DNA from 3 places in the Exiguobacterium sp. NPDC077395 genome. Region 2 is predicted to be linked to each of the others. Evidence: riboswitches for the same ligand, from Rfam matches in the RefSeq annotation. Region 2 holds a riboswitch; each other region holds the start of a gene.
The links. A riboswitch is a leader RNA that binds a small molecule or an ion and turns the genes downstream of it on or off. The one in region 2 is predicted to bind S-adenosylmethionine.
Positions count from the first base shown of each region.

Region 1 (5,055 bases), on a different contig from region 2:
GACGAACAGTTCTTGTGTCGAGATGACGTATTTCTCAGTTAAGTAATCGCGTACTTCGTCACGGACGTTCAACGCGTCCATCGATTTGACCCGGTCGATGTAGAGCGAGTCCCAGACTTGACGTGCGTGGAAGGCACCATATCCTGCTTCCGTGCACTCGTTTGTGAGCTGATCGAACGTCAACCCGTATATAGATGATTTCATTCTAACCTGTCCTTTCTCTAATCCGCATACGTACCATTGTAGCGGACGTCAGAGACGGGTGCAACTTAGGAATAATCTGGAGGCGTCGGTCGTGTGATGAACTGTTCGAACGCATAAGCGACACGAATCAAATCTCGTTCTGCAAAGCTCGTTCCCGTGAACGATAGACCGAACGGGGCCCCACTCTCTTTTCGTTTATAAGGGACCGTGATTGTCGGGTGTCCTGCTTTCGCAGCCATGTCATAGTTCATGTCATGTGGCAGGACGATCGCGTCCAGTTTTTGCCCTTTTAATAGCTCATCCATTCCGTCCACTTTTGCGAAATGAACATCATCAATCCGACGGTCGAGATAACTAGCTTCGACGAGACGCCCTGAACGTGCATCTGACTGTTCAAAGATGGTCTGCCCGTGCGGAATCGATTCGGGGTGGTCCGCGTTCCATTCAATCAAGTCTGAAAGCGTCTTAAATGACACAGTTGTGTTCGCAAGATACGCCTCAATCCCAAGCTTGAATTCATCAAACAAAATATCTGCCTGTTCTAATGCATCGTGTTTCGGTAACGAGATCTCGACGAGTTCAACCTCGGCTTGACGCAACAATCGAAGTGCCTGTTCATACAACCCGACTTCTTCGTCTGAAATAGTTGGCTTGATAAATCCGACACGCATCCCGACCGCTTGACGGACATCGAGACATGTCACATAAGGCGGTCCGACTGGAGTTTCCCATGTCGCAGGATCAGCCGAATCTTCACCACACATTGTCTGCAAGGCAACGACCGCATCACGAAGGGTACGCGCCATCGGTCCAGCCGTATCCTGAGAACGTGAGATCGGAATGATGCCTGAACGACTGATCAAGCCGACGGTCGGCTTGATTCCGACGATACTATTATGCACACTCGGGTGTACAATCGAGCCGCTCGTCTCAGATCCAACGGCAAGGAGTGTCAAGTTTGCCGCAACCGCCGAAGCCGATCCAGAACTCGATCCCCCGACATCTAATTGGTCGCCATAAGGGTTCTTCGTTTGTCCGCCAACAGCACTCCAACCATTCGGCATATCTTCCGTTAAAAAGTTCGCCCACTCGGACAGATTCGCTTTTCCGAGAATGATGGCCCCGTCATCCCGCAATCGTTTCACGAGCTCGGCATCTCGACCTGCAAAATGATGTCGCATGGCGGCGGCACCTGCTGTCGTACGCATCAGACCGGCTGTCTCGATATTGTCCTTAATTAAGACGGGGATGCCGAGGAGCGGTTTGCGTACTCCTTTTTTATAGGCCCGGTCTGCCGCCTCTGCCTCGAACAGGGCGTCCGGATTTACCTGTATCACGGCATGAAGTCGCTCATTAAATGCAGCAATCCTTCTAAGATAATACGCTGTTATGTCTCGTGCCGTGAATTGTCCTTCTTTATACCCACGATGTGCACGTTCAATCGTCAGTTCATGTAATTGGATTTCTTCCATCCTACATTCCTCCTTTATCTCTCCCACTTTATTCGTGCTCTATGCCTGATTTCCTTTTCGTATCGCCAAGTCGATGTGTTCTTGTTACACTTAAGAAAAAACAGGAGGTTCCTATGACACGCTCCTACATATTCGTTCTACTCGCTGTGTTCGGTCTATTTTTCTTGCAGTTATACGGAGAAAATGTGCCGTATGGTCCGTTCATTTCGATTGGGTTGATTGGATTTATCATCGTCTTGACGATTTTTCAGTTGAAGCGAAAACCGAATCATTGACGAAAGTATTTTGAGGGTGGTATGATGCTCTCACCAACTACATATCGATATCAAGAGTGAACGAGAGATCTGGCTCCATGACTTCACAGCAACCTGCCATTGGCAAGGTGCTACGACCAGCAAGGGAAACCTTGGACGATATGACGAGAGCGCTCATGTCATCCGACGTGAGCGCTTTTTTTGTTGAAATACGATTTGGAGGGAACGACAAGATGGAAAAAGCAACATTTGCAGGTGGCTGTTTTTGGTGCATGGTAACACCTTTTGAAGAACTACCAGGGATTGAAGGAATCGTATCCGGCTATATGGGCGGACAGATCGACAATCCGACGTATGAAGAAGTCAAAACTGGAACGACTGGTCATTTAGAAGTCGTTCAAATCACATATGATCCATCTCTGTTTTCATATGAGCGTCTCCTCGAGCTATATTGGATTCAGACCGACCCGACCGATGAAGGTGGTCAATTCCAAGACCGCGGGCCACAGTATGCCCCAGCCATCTTCTATCACACGGAGGAACAACGAATCGCGGCTGAGGCGAGTCGAAACGTATTAGCGGCAAGTGGTCGCTTCACGGCACCTATTGTCACAAAAATCACTCCGGCGACGACATTCTTCGAAGCGGAAGAGTATCACCAGGATTACCATAAAAAGAATCCGAAACACTATAAAGAAGACCGGGCCATCTCAGGACGGGACACGTTCATCGAAGAGAACTGGACCGAAACCGTATAACGGTCATCAGACGCGAATTTTAACATTCGCGTCTTTTATAAGCCCAATAATCGGGAAAAGGCTATTAATGGTTCATACATCCGAAAAGGAGGACTTATACATGAAAACAAGTACGAAACTTATCATCGGTGTGATCGGCGTAGCCGTGATCGCCGTCGCCTGGTGGCTCATCTCACCGCTTTTCTTGACAGAGACCGTCGATGAAGGATTACCACCGACAGCTGTTGAGACGCCTGCTTCAGAAGAAGAAACAGAGGAAGAGACAACTGAGACACCGGAAGCACAACCGAGTCAAACCGAAGTAGCGGGTGTGTTCATGGACGGGGAGAAAAATTATGAAACGACGGGCACGATTCGCTCCGTCGAGGCAGAAGACGGGACGTACCTCCGATTTGAGGAGTTTGAGACGACAAACGGACCTGACTTATTTGTCTATTTGACGAAGCCAGGACAAGAGACAACCGAAGGCGTCAGTCTAGGATCGTTAAAAGGAAACATCGGGAATCAAAATTATTTAGTCCCTGCGGATGTGAATCTAGAAGAGTACAACACAGTCGTCATCTGGTGCCGTGCGTTCAGCGCGACGTTCGGGACTGGAGAACTGGCTGTAACAAGTGAATGAATTGACTGAAGGGTGGCTGAACAAATTGGCCACCCTCTTTTCAATTGAATTTGCCTAAAAAATAAAGACCAATCATCCAACATTAATTGAGAATATGCTATCATATATGTAAATAAGTGTAATTAAATTGAGGAGGTACACGATTATGGAGCAGACATTCTCACAACCATACAAACACTACTTTTGGAAACGTTTCTTTCTTTTCTTCATTCCATTGATGATGGTCGGTATATTATCCGAACCGATGATTATTCAAAATCCATTTGAAAAGCTCGAAGACTATGGAGAATTTGTGTTATTCTTGGCAATTTATATCCTTGTACTCGGTGGATGGGCGGCGTTTATAACGTCGATGATGTGGCGTATTAGACAACGCAAGTTGAAAAAAGAGGAGAATGAGTGAACTACTCGCCACTTATTTGCTTTGCAAATTGAAGTGGGAGCTTCTTGGGAAGACCGTGCTCTTATTAGCCACGGTTGTTTACCAAGCTCGTTGGGCAGTCCCTGCCCTGAAGGATTGTCAGTCGGCCAACATCAATAGGTTGATGCTCGCGTTGATGTCACGGTCATGATGCGCGCCACAGACACATGTCCATTCACGCACGTCCATCGCCTTCTTCTCGCCCTTTACTCCGCAAGTGGAGCAGATTTGAGTGGATGCGTACCAAGGGTCTGCCTTGATGAGCGTCCGTCCGTAGAAGTTTGATTTGTATTCGAGTTGACGGACGAACTCGTACCAACTGACATCGCCAACCGATTTGGCTAAGCGTCGGTTCTTCATTATGTTGCTCGATTTCAATGTCTCCACGACGATGACTTGGTTCTCGTCAACGATCCGTCTTGACAGTTTGTGAAGGAAGTCCTTGCGTTGGTTGGCAATCTTTTCGTGTTTCTTGGCCAAAAGTAATTTTGCCTTTTCACGATTCTTGCTTCCGATCTTCTTTCGCGACAGCGCCCGTTGCGCCTTCTTGACCTTCGCTTCGGATTGTTGAAGGAAACGTGGGTTTTCGATTTTCTCCGATACCATCGCGTCGTTCGTCATGACGGCGAAGTGTTCCAGACCGAGATCGATCCCGACCTTGTGCTCGGCTGGGATCCATGGTTCATCGTCCTGTTTGACGAGGATGGAGACGAAGAACTTGCCCGTCTTGGTCATCGAGACCGTCGCCGACCGGATGACGCCCTCGAACGGGCGATGTTGGGTGAACCGCACGAACCCGACCTTCGGCAGACGGACTTTTCCCGACTCGATGCGGATCGTGCCATGCTGGTTGTTCGTCGTGTAGGAGGCACGCGACCGTCGTCTCGATTTGAAGTTCGGGAAGCCGCCCGTCCCGGCGAAGAACTTCGCGAACGCGGTGTCCAGGTTCAGCTTCGCATTCGCGAGCGCGAGACTGTCCGCCTCGGCGAGGAACGGGAACAGGGGCTTGTAGGAGGCGGGTGTCGCCGGTTTCCGTCTCGTTCCGCTCCCCGTTTTCGCCTCCTCGCGGATGGCGATGCGGTCCTCGAGCAGCTTGTTGTAGATGAACCGGGCGCAGCCGATCGTCTTGATGAGGAACTCGGCCTGTGCAGGCGTCGGGTGGAGCCTGTATGTGTAACCTTTCAGCATGTCCGTCCCTTCTCCCTCCAGCAGATCGTGATGTGTCTTCCTCATCCGTTACCCGCGGAGGGGGAGGGAGAATCTGACGGAATCACGAACTTTTGTTCGTCATATCTGTCACAGGAGGAGAAGACTATTGGACCGG
Region 1 is NZ_JBNNHU010000001.1:1,176,217-1,181,271, reverse strand. Features, by position in the region: gene rlmN (23S rRNA (adenine(2503)-C(2))-methyltransferase RlmN) at 1-204, opposite strand, end outside; gene ACQKD4_RS06060 (amidase family protein) at 270-1,676, opposite strand; gene ACQKD4_RS06055 (hypothetical protein) at 1,790-1,951, shown strand; SAM riboswitch class I at 1,996-2,095, shown strand; gene msrA (peptide-methionine (S)-S-oxide reductase MsrA) at 2,164-2,688, shown strand; gene ACQKD4_RS06045 (DM13 domain-containing protein) at 2,789-3,310, shown strand; gene ACQKD4_RS06040 (hypothetical protein) at 3,456-3,713, shown strand; gene tnpB (IS200/IS605 family element RNA-guided endonuclease TnpB) at 3,831-4,919, opposite strand; gene ACQKD4_RS06030 (DUF6678 family protein) at 5,047-5,055, shown strand, end outside.
Region 1: it holds a riboswitch for S-adenosylmethionine, as region 2 does, so the genes downstream of both, msrA (peptide-methionine (S)-S-oxide reductase MsrA) here and ACQKD4_RS11875 (Na+/H+ antiporter NhaC family protein) in region 2, are expected to answer to the same signal.

Region 2 (5,055 bases):
AAGTATCGTCTTAATTTTATTTTTATTCTTTGGATTTGAAACAGCACTCATCGTCAACCAAATCGGGTTGTTCGTCTTTCAATTCGCCAACTTGAAACCGAAAGTTGCTATTCGCCGCTTCCGCTTCACGTATCCGTGGAATGCCATTACGGCGTACTTAGAGATTGTCATCCCGGCAGCGGTTTATCTCGCCCTCGGTGGGGAGACTGGTCTCGACTTTTATTCGCAAGATTCGTTCGTGCCGCTTGCCGGACTGTTCCTTGCCATCTTCTTAAACACGGTATTCCAAAAATATCAGGTGAAATGGTGGTTCCGCGTCGACATCGCATTAAGCGACTTTATGAAGATTGCCTTCTATACGTACGTCGTCAGTTTGATTTTCATCTTAGCGGCAGCGTTTTTCCGAGAGACCAACTTACTCGTCGTCAGTAGCATCGCCGCTGCGTTGACATTCTTTATTAAACGTCTCCTCATTCAAAAAGAGCGACAAGATGCATTCAAATCTTTGATTGAGCAATACGATGAAGCGAAAGAGGCCGTTTCCTTGTCACAGAGCGAGGCGCAAGCCATCGAAGTATTTTTAAGTCAATGCGAACAGCTGAATCATTATGATGAAGGGTATGTCGAGTTTAAATTGTTTGAACGCACCCTGTACTTTGATTTAAAGACGCGACAGCCCATCGATCGACCCATCGTCTTTACGTTGCTTGACATGAGTCAGCCAATCGAGCAAGTCCTCGACTATGAGATGCGCTTTGAATGGGATACTTCCCTTTCTGATGCTTTCCACGACGATTACCACAGCTTCGTTTCTGTTCGTTCGGAGGAAATCGAAGAGATTCGCACCTGGATTGTTATGATGGGAGAACCTGTATACGGTTATCCAAAGATTATTCAGCACGAAATCATCAAATTGTTAAAATCGTTCAACCGAACCATTAGCCGTTGTCACGAACGGGACCGCCTCTATACCGAGAGTCGGACGGACAGTTTAACGCTTCTTGCTAATGCGCGTGCATTTTATGAATATGGCATTCAACAAATATCCGATATGTCGGTATATCCTATATCGGTTGCCATGCTCGATATTGATTTTTTCAAAAAGATTAACGATACGTACGGTCATCAGGTCGGGGACCATGTCTTACAAGAGTTCGGACGACGAATCCGTCAAGTGCTCCGTCCAGACGACTTTGCTGCACGTTATGGTGGCGAAGAATTTATTTTATTGCTCAATCATTGTGATATGCACCAAGCGATTGAAATCACGGAGCGGATTCGCCATCAAATCGAAGCGAAACCGTTTCATGTTGACCACCATGAGATTTCTGTCACCGCCTCCATCGGGGTCGACACAATTGAAGCGTTCGGGAACAAGCGTCTCGATGATACGATTCGAAATGCGGACCGTGCCCTGTATGTTGGCGGAAAATATGCAGGACGTAACCGTGTAGCGCACTTCAACAATTTAACGACGTAAACTCCCCTTTCTCACATCGAATTGGGGAGTTTTTAGGTTGACAACGGGATTTGAAACAGGTACGTTAGGGAACGTGTTTGATAATAGGATAACTTAACTTTTTATCGAGAGAGACGGAGGGACTGGCCCTATGAAGTCTCGGCAGCGGGGAACCTGTGCCAAATCCAGCGGACAACAGTCCGAAAGATGAAAAGGGTATTTCGCACGAAGGACCTTTTTCTCAAGAAAAAGGTCCTTTTTATTTTTTAGTGAGGTGATTATTTTGGAACAACCAACAGCAAACAAGTGGGCACTTCTGCCGTTACTCGTCTTCTTGCTCTTTTTCATCGGGGCGGGTGTCTACTATGGGGACTTTTATAAGTTTCCAGTTCTCGTCGCAGCCATGATCGCATTGATGGTCGCAGCGTTCATGACAAAAGGAAGCGCCACACAAACCGTGGAACGCATCGCACAAGGTGCCGGAAATCCGGGAATCATCATTATGATTTTTATTTTCTTACTGGCCGGCGCCTTTTCAACGGTAGCTGAATCAATCGGTGCCATCGACGCGACGGTTAACGCCGCGTTGACACTCTTACCCCCATCGCTTCTCTTAAGTGGACTATTCGTCATTGCTGCTTTCATTTCAATGGCAATGGGCACATCGACTGGGACGATTGCGGCACTTGCGCCGATTGCCCTCGGTATACATGAGGAAAGTGGTGTGAACGTCGCCATCGCAGCCGCGGCAGTTGTCGGCGGAGCCATGTTCGGAGACAACCTTTCATTCATTTCGGATACGACCATTGCTGCCGTAAGGACGCAACGGACGAACATGCGCGATAAGTTCCGGACAAATTTTTGGATCGTGCTACCAGCTGCCATCATCACGACGATTTTACTCGCCGTCTTGTCGAACGGTGAATCGACGGTTGATGTCGCTGCATTCGAATGGTATAAACTTATTCCGTATCTCGCGGTCATCGGACTGGCGTTAACGGGACTGAACGTCATTCTCGTCCTGTTGGGCGGGATCACGCTAACCGGAATCATCGGTCTTCTCGACGGAAGCTTATCCGTCACAGCATTTGTGACCGCTATCGCCGATGGTATGGTCGGTATGGCCGAAATCTCGTTCTTGACGTTACTCATGGGCGGCCTCGTCGGACTTATTTCGCACAACGGCGGACTCACGTATTTGCGTGATGCGTTGACGTCACGGATTCAAAAACGTGCTGGTGCCGAGTGGAGTATCGCGGGTCTCGTCAGTGCGACGAACGTAGCGACCGCGAACAATACGATTTCCATTCTCGTAGCCGGACCACTCGCCGCGAACATTGCGGACGAATACGAGATCGAACGGAAAAAATCAGCGAGTGTACTCGACATCTTCTCATGTGGTGTACAAGGGATTCTCCCATACGGAGCGCAACTTCTCATCGCCGCAGAGTTGACGAAGACCGCTTCGCCTGACCTCGTCCCGTTCATGTTTTATCCGTTCCTCCTCTTTATTTGTGGAGGAATTGCGATTGCATTCAACTTCCCGCGTTTTAAAAAGCAGTCTTAAACGACAAACACCCCTTGTTCAAAGGGGTGTTTGTCGTTTAGTGATCATCTCTTGCTTCAATTGCTCGTTGCGTTTTTTGAAAGCGCGTCGTTTGAGCACTTCTTCTAGTCCTCGACTGATGGCCCACAATGCGACCAAAAGCAGACCGAGCATCGATAAACGAAACGGGCTTTGGATAAATTCTTCCCATTGATCCCCGATGACCGAGAAAATGACGACGACGAGTAGTTTCCCGAATCCCGCCGCCAAAATGAACGTACGGAGCGGCATCTGAATGAGCGCCAGCAAATAGGTGATCAAACTGACTGGGATGAACGGGAGCGAATACAAGAACCCGAGTGAGATCGGACTCATATGGTTGATTCGTTCTAACCAATAGACCGCCGCTTTATGTTTCTCGAGCCAGCGCGTCATCGGTTTACGAAACACATATCGGACCGCCACGAAGACGACAATCGTTCCGAGTAAGTTCCCGATCCATGATAAAAGGACCCCTAACAAAAAACCATATGTTGCCGCATTCGCTGAAATGATTAAAACGAGTGGCAAAAACGGAAAGATCGCTTCTAAAAACGGAGCGCCGAGTCCGGCCCAAGGACCGCCAGGCAAACTTTGAAGCCATTCGATTAATTGGATGATGTACTGTTGGAGAGAAGTGAGCATAGTCGTTCCACCTTCAACTTTCGTTACTACTACTCTAATACCCGAATTCGATTTTCAAGACGCATCTCCCTGCATTCGTCAAAAAAAATTAAAAACCATTTGCGAAAATTCGTCGTGATATTTATCATATAATAATGGACTTGTGGTTGCAGGCAAGTCTATTCGTCGAACGACACAACCCAACGTTCGTTTTCCTGCAAAAAACTGAACACAGGGGAGCAACACAACATGGAAACAAAACCAATGCGGGTCTTGCTGTACTATAAGTACGTCAACATCGAAGACCCAGAAACACTCACGCAAGAACATTTGAAGTATTGTAAAGACCTTGGCATCAAAGGACGCATCTTGATTTCCTCCGAAGGAATCAACGGGACGTGCTCTGGTACTTGGGAACAGACTGAGCAATACATGAACGACTTGAAAGCAAACCCACTCTTCAGCGATATCGAGTTCAAAATCGATGAAGTCGAAGAGCATGCGTTCAAGAAAATTTTTGTCCGTCACAAGAAAGAGCTCGTGACGTGGCGCTTTGATGGTGAGTTTGATGTACCGAAACAACACGGTGCATACCTCGAACCAGCAGAATGGAAAGAGATGATGAATCGTGATGATGTCGTCATCCTCGACGTTCGTAACAACTACGAGTACGAACTTGGTCACTTTAAAAACGCGATCAAAATCGATGTAGAGGCTTCACGTTACATGCCAGAATGGCTCGAAGAGAACAAAGACCTCTACGAAGGGAAAACACTGCTCACGTACTGTACTGGTGGCGTCCGTTGCGAGAAATTTACAGCATATATGCGTGACCAAGGTCACGACAACATCTTCCACTTAAAAGGTGGCGTCGCGATGTATGGAAAAGACGAAGCGACGAAAGGTGAAAACTGGGATGGTGAGCTTTACGTCTTTGACGAGCGCATCAACGTCCCTGTTAACTCTGTGAACCCGACTATTGTTTCACACTGCATGCACTGTGGAACCGAGACGGTTCGTTACGTTAATTGTGCAAACCCGGAGTGTAATGTGCAACATTTCTGTTGTGAAGAGTGTGAACCGAAACAAATGCGTTCATGCTCGAAAGAGTGTCAAGGACACCCACGCAACCGTTATATCATCGACAACATTGCAGAGAAACTTCAGGAAACTGAAGGAGTAGTCGGGTAACAAAAATCGACCAAAAGGTGTCATGGACAAGCTGTCCGTGACACTTTTTTTGACGAAATCTTAACGTCTAGTCTGCCCCGCTTTCGGGTATAGTGAAGTTACTATGTCAGACAGGAAGTGAATAGATGCATGTTTAACGAACCTTTACTCGCTGCGATTCTTGCTTGGTTTATCGCCCAAGCAGCTAAGCTCGTAA
Region 2 is NZ_JBNNHU010000002.1:273,272-278,326, reverse strand. Features, by position in the region: gene ACQKD4_RS11880 (GGDEF domain-containing protein) at 1-1,480, shown strand, start outside; SAM riboswitch class I at 1,579-1,673, shown strand; gene ACQKD4_RS11875 (Na+/H+ antiporter NhaC family protein) at 1,743-3,026, shown strand; gene ACQKD4_RS11870 (TVP38/TMEM64 family protein) at 3,045-3,689, opposite strand; gene ACQKD4_RS11865 (rhodanese-related sulfurtransferase) at 3,918-4,859, shown strand; gene ACQKD4_RS11860 (divergent PAP2 family protein) at 4,977-5,055, shown strand, end outside.

Region 3 (5,055 bases), on a different contig from region 2:
ATTGCCTCCATCTGACTTTGCGTATCGAGCGCCGTATTGTTCGTCGCCGAACCAAATTTCGCGACTTCTTGGATGCCCGGGTAACGTTTCAAGAACGCATCATAAATCGTATGACGACGTTCCATCGGCGTGAATCCGCCGACCCAGATCGTGACGATGTTTCCTTCCCCGTCCAAATCTTCAGCAAGTGCTTTGAGTGAGCGCCAAGCGAGGGAATAATCATCTTGATCGATGACCGTCACCCCTTCATTCGTTAAATCGTTGTCGAATGCGACGACTTTGATGCCCTTATCGAGCGCCCGTTGAACAGGCTCTTTCAAGGCATCAGCACGTCCGTGGTCAATCAAGATCACATCGACGCCTTGCGTCGTTGCCGTATCAACGTAACTCGCCATCTTCGACAAATCATTATCGGCGTTATACACTTTCACGTTGCCTCCGAACGCTTCGACTTGCTCGGTCACCCCTTCGATATATTGCGAAGAAAATGTCCCAATCGACATTTGCATGACGAGTGCGACCTCTAGGTCTTTCGGAAGCGTCTCATTTGAGACGCTGACTGTTTTTGTCTCCACTTTATTTGTTGTCGCGGTCGTTTTCGGTTGCGCCTGTTCGTTCGTGCATCCGGCAAGCGCCAGAATGACGGTCAACAGGAAGAAGATGATTTTTTTAGACATATGCGTTTCCTCCTACGTGTTGTACAATGACCGACTCGGTCGGTTCGAGCACACCTGTCTCTGTGATCAGACCGGTGATGAGTTCTGGTGGGGTCACATCAAACGCCGGATTGAAGACGGTGATGCCGACGAGTGCCGTCGAGTGTCCCCCGATATGGGTCACTTCATGCGCGTCCCGTTCTTCGATTTGAATCGTGTCGTCTGCTTCCAAATCAAACGTCGAATGCGGGGCTGCCACATAAAACGGGATGCCATAATGCTTCGCCAAAATTGCGAGCTGGAGCGTCCCGATTTTGTTGGCCGTATGACCGGTACGGGTGATGCGGTCCGCCCCGACGATGATGGCATCGATTTGTTTCGTCTGAATTGTCCACGCCGCCATGTTATCCGTGATCAATGTGACGTCGATGTCTGCCCGGTCGAGTTCCCATACGGTCAACCGTGCCCCTTGAAGCAGTGGACGAGTTTCCGACGCGAATACACGAAACGGGATGCCTCGTTCTTTTCCGACATAAAACGGAGCAAGCGCGGTGCCGTACCGTGACGTCGCAATGGCACCGGCGTTACAAATCGTCAACACGTTCCCTCCAGCAGGTAACACGGTCAACGCATGCTCACCAATCGTGCGATACGTCGCCACGTCTTGTTCATAGATTTCAATCGCACGCGCTTTGATGGCTTTTGCGATCTGCTCAAAGTCTTCCCCCACATTTAGTCGAAGGAGTGATTCGATGACATGTTGTAAGTTGACCGCTGTTGGTCTTGTCGCAATCAACCGTTGGCCGACCTGGTCCAATTGGCGGTGAAAATATAAATTGTCCTGGAGACGTGATGCCTCTTTCGCGAGGACGAACGCCCCAAAGTAAGCGATGGCCGGTGCTCCCCGAACTTGAAGGGCCTTGATCGCCTGTTCTGCCTGTTCGAGCGTTAACACTTCGACATAGCGCTCTTCTTGCGGCAACTGTGTCTGATCTAAAATCGTCAACACCTCGGTGTCGGCATCGAAATGAATACTTTGCACACTCATACACGCACCTCCGATAGGACTGGAATTAGCTGGTCAATCGATTGAATCTGATGGCGCTGTTTGATGAGACACGTGCCGAGCTCCAAGGCGTGACGTTTCCGTTCGATCCGAAGGTCGTCTGGCAACGTTTCTAAGTCAGCGACACCCGCTAGACCGACCGTCCGACGAATCAATTCGCAGCCTGCGTAGCCGATCGCATCACTCAAAATCGATGGCAACAGTTCGTCCACGAATCCTACTGTGTTGAACGGCTCGACCGCCTGTGTGAAGCGTGTACGGAACGTTTTTTCGAACGTCTCCCACAGAGTGAGCACTTCTGTGAAGCGTTCGAACCGCTTCAACGGATGTGCATACGTCGAGAACACCAAATGGGCGATGATTTGACCGATGTCAAAACCGAATGGACCGTAAAAGGCAAACTCAGGATCGATGATTTTCGTTTCCTGACGCGTCGCAAAAATGCTTCCTGTATGTAAATCCCCATGTAGCAACGCTTCATGTTTGGTCACGAACCCAACCTTCAATTTCGTCACTTCAATTTTCAAGGCGAGATCTGACCAAAGTTGCTCCACGTCCGGACGAAGAGCCATTTCGATTTGATTCGATTCTGCATCGCGATACGGGTCGGTGAAGATCAGCTTTTCCGTAATATCACATAGCTCTGGATTGTAATACTCTTTTTCGATTTGTTTCTTGGCGAGCGGTCCTTTCGCATAGTCAGATGTCGCAAACAACGTTTCCCCGAGGAATGTACCGACGTGACGCGCCAAATTCGGATAGCTCTCTCCTTTTAGGAAGCCTGACCGGACGATTTCAAAAGCTGACAAATCTTCCAAAATCGTATAGGCGAGTTCACGGTCACTACCGAGTACATCCGGTACGAATTGTGGTACGACTTTTGAAAACTCACGGAGGGCCAGTTGTTCAATCCACGAACGGTCAAGCGTGAGCGGCCAACTCTCTCCAACAACTTTTGCGTACGGCAACGCCTGTTTCACAATCAATGACGTTTCTCCTTGACGAATGCGAAAGACGAGATTTAAATTTCCATCTCCAATTTCCTCACATTCTGCAATCCCCTCTTCTAGTAACCCCAACTGTCGAACGTGTTCGACGACACTTTGTTCTGTAAACGCCTCATAAGCCATGATAATTTTCCCCTTTCTTGAATCTATGCATTAAAAAAGCCCCTTTCTCCGCGAGAAAGAGGCACACCCAAATTGGTTGTTCCTCTCATCTTTCAGACATATGTCTGGTGGATGTAGCACCGTGCCAAATGGTCGGTTGCTGCGGCGTCTTAGGGCCAATTCCCTCTGCCAACTCGCGATAAGAGTAAATGATGTAGTTGTATTTGACGTGTTGAGACGAATATTACGGACTAGGCACGCTAGTTGTCAATCCTCTATTTTCGGTCGACTCCCTATTTTTGACACGCATATATAGAAACATTATTTTCAAACTTTTTTTCTCAAAAAAAGGAATTGACGAGTGAGCGATTCTATGTAAAAATTCAATTAAATTTCACAACTTCACAACTATTCTTATCAAGAGCAGACGGAGGGACAAGCCCGATGATGTCGCAGCAACCGACCAGAAATGGCACGGTGCTAATTCTTGCAGCTATCGCTGAGAGATAAGAGTTCATTGTTTTCGAATGACCTCTTGCCTTGGCATGAGGTCATTTTTTGTTTGACCTGAAAGGAGGAACTTATGGGAATCATCGCAACTTATGAAATCAAACATACCGATCACGTCGAACGCGTGGCTGAGAAAATCGCACATGAGCTGACCGTCGGAACATGGACCGAATTGAACCATCTCGAACAGCATCAACTACAGGCGTTCCGAGGCGCGGTCATCGATACCTCCCAACAGGAAACGACGAGTCGTTTCTCGATTCGTTACCCGCTACATAATGTGACGCCGGACTTCTCGTCCATTCTGACGACGACATTCGGAAAACTGTCGCTCGACCCAAACGTCCAACTTGTCGACCTATCGCTCCCGAATGAGCTCGCATCGGACTTTCCGGGTGCCGCATTCGGTGTTGAAGGGGTCCGCGACATCCTTCAAGTACACGACCGACCGCTCGCCATGAGCATCTTCAAAGGTGTCATCGGGCGTGACCTTGATTTTTTGGCGACACAGCTCCGTGACCAGTTTACAGGTGGTATCGATCTCGTGAAAGACGATGAGATTTTATATGACAATCCGCTCACCCCATCGATCGAACGGGCACGGGTCGGGGCATCGATCATTCAAGAACATCAAGACCTGACGGGTCGTTCCGTTCTATACGCCGTCACGTTGAGCGGACCCGTTTTCACCTTACGCGATCAGGCAAAACGTTTGATCGAAGCAGGCGCGACCGCACTGTTGTTCAATGTGTATACGTACGGGCTCGACGCGTTACGAGAGCTCGCCAAAGACCCTGAGATTCACGTCCCGATTTTGGCACATCCTGCTTTTGCGGGAGCGTTGACCGGATTGATTCGTCATTCCCTCCTTTTCGGGAAACTGATTCGACTCGCCGGGGCAGACTTGACGCTCTTCCCGTCGCCATATGGTTCACTGTCGACTCCGAAAGACGAAACACAACAGATTCAAACGTACGCGACGGAATCCCATTGGACGAAACCGATTCTGACGGTCCCCTCTGCCGGGATTCACCCAGGACTCGTCCCGGATTTGATTCGTGACTTCGGAACGGATGTCGTGATCAATGCCGGCGGTGGGATTCATGGGCATCCAGACGGTGCGGCTGCCGGTGCGAGGGCGTTCCGCCAAGCAATCGATCAGGCAATCGGTAAAACGAGCGAGACCGATGCGTTATCGACTGCGCTGAATACGTGGGGTGCGCGATGAGTACGCACGTCATCTGTGATTTCGACGGGACCATCACGGAAGAAGATAACATCATCGCGTTGATGCGACGCTTCGCCCCACCTGAATGGATCGAACTCAAAGATGGTGTTTTGAACCAAACGCTCTCCATTCGAGAAGGCGTCGGTCAGATGTTCAGCCTGCTCCCGAGTAACCAGCAAGAGCGGTATCGTGAGTTTCTTCAGTCGACCATCACGCTTCGAGCGGGGTTTGTCGAGTTTTTGCAAGAGACCCAGTCGTACGGCTTTCGATTCGATGTCGTCAGTGGGGGCATGGACTTTTTCGTCCATCCGATTCTAGGAGGTCATGTCGCACCTGAACACATCTACTGCAATCACGTTGATTTTTCAGGAGAGACGGCGCGCGTCACATGGCCTCATTCATGCGATGTTCATTGTTTGAACGACTGCGGATGTTGCAAGCCGACGATTGCCCGACAGATTGTCTCACCTACCGACACGTTGATCG
Region 3 is NZ_JBNNHU010000001.1:145,648-150,702, reverse strand. Features, by position in the region: gene ACQKD4_RS00860 (sugar ABC transporter substrate-binding protein) at 1-677, opposite strand, end outside; gene mtnA (S-methyl-5-thioribose-1-phosphate isomerase) at 670-1,704, opposite strand; gene mtnK (S-methyl-5-thioribose kinase) at 1,701-2,852, opposite strand; SAM riboswitch class I at 2,935-3,037, opposite strand; SAM riboswitch class I at 3,243-3,344, shown strand; gene ACQKD4_RS00845 (2,3-diketo-5-methylthiopentyl-1-phosphate enolase) at 3,415-4,569, shown strand; gene ACQKD4_RS00840 (2-hydroxy-3-keto-5-methylthiopentenyl-1-phosphate phosphatase) at 4,566-5,055, shown strand, end outside.
Region 3: it holds a riboswitch for S-adenosylmethionine, as region 2 does, so the genes downstream of both, ACQKD4_RS00845 (2,3-diketo-5-methylthiopentyl-1-phosphate enolase) here and ACQKD4_RS11875 (Na+/H+ antiporter NhaC family protein) in region 2, are expected to answer to the same signal.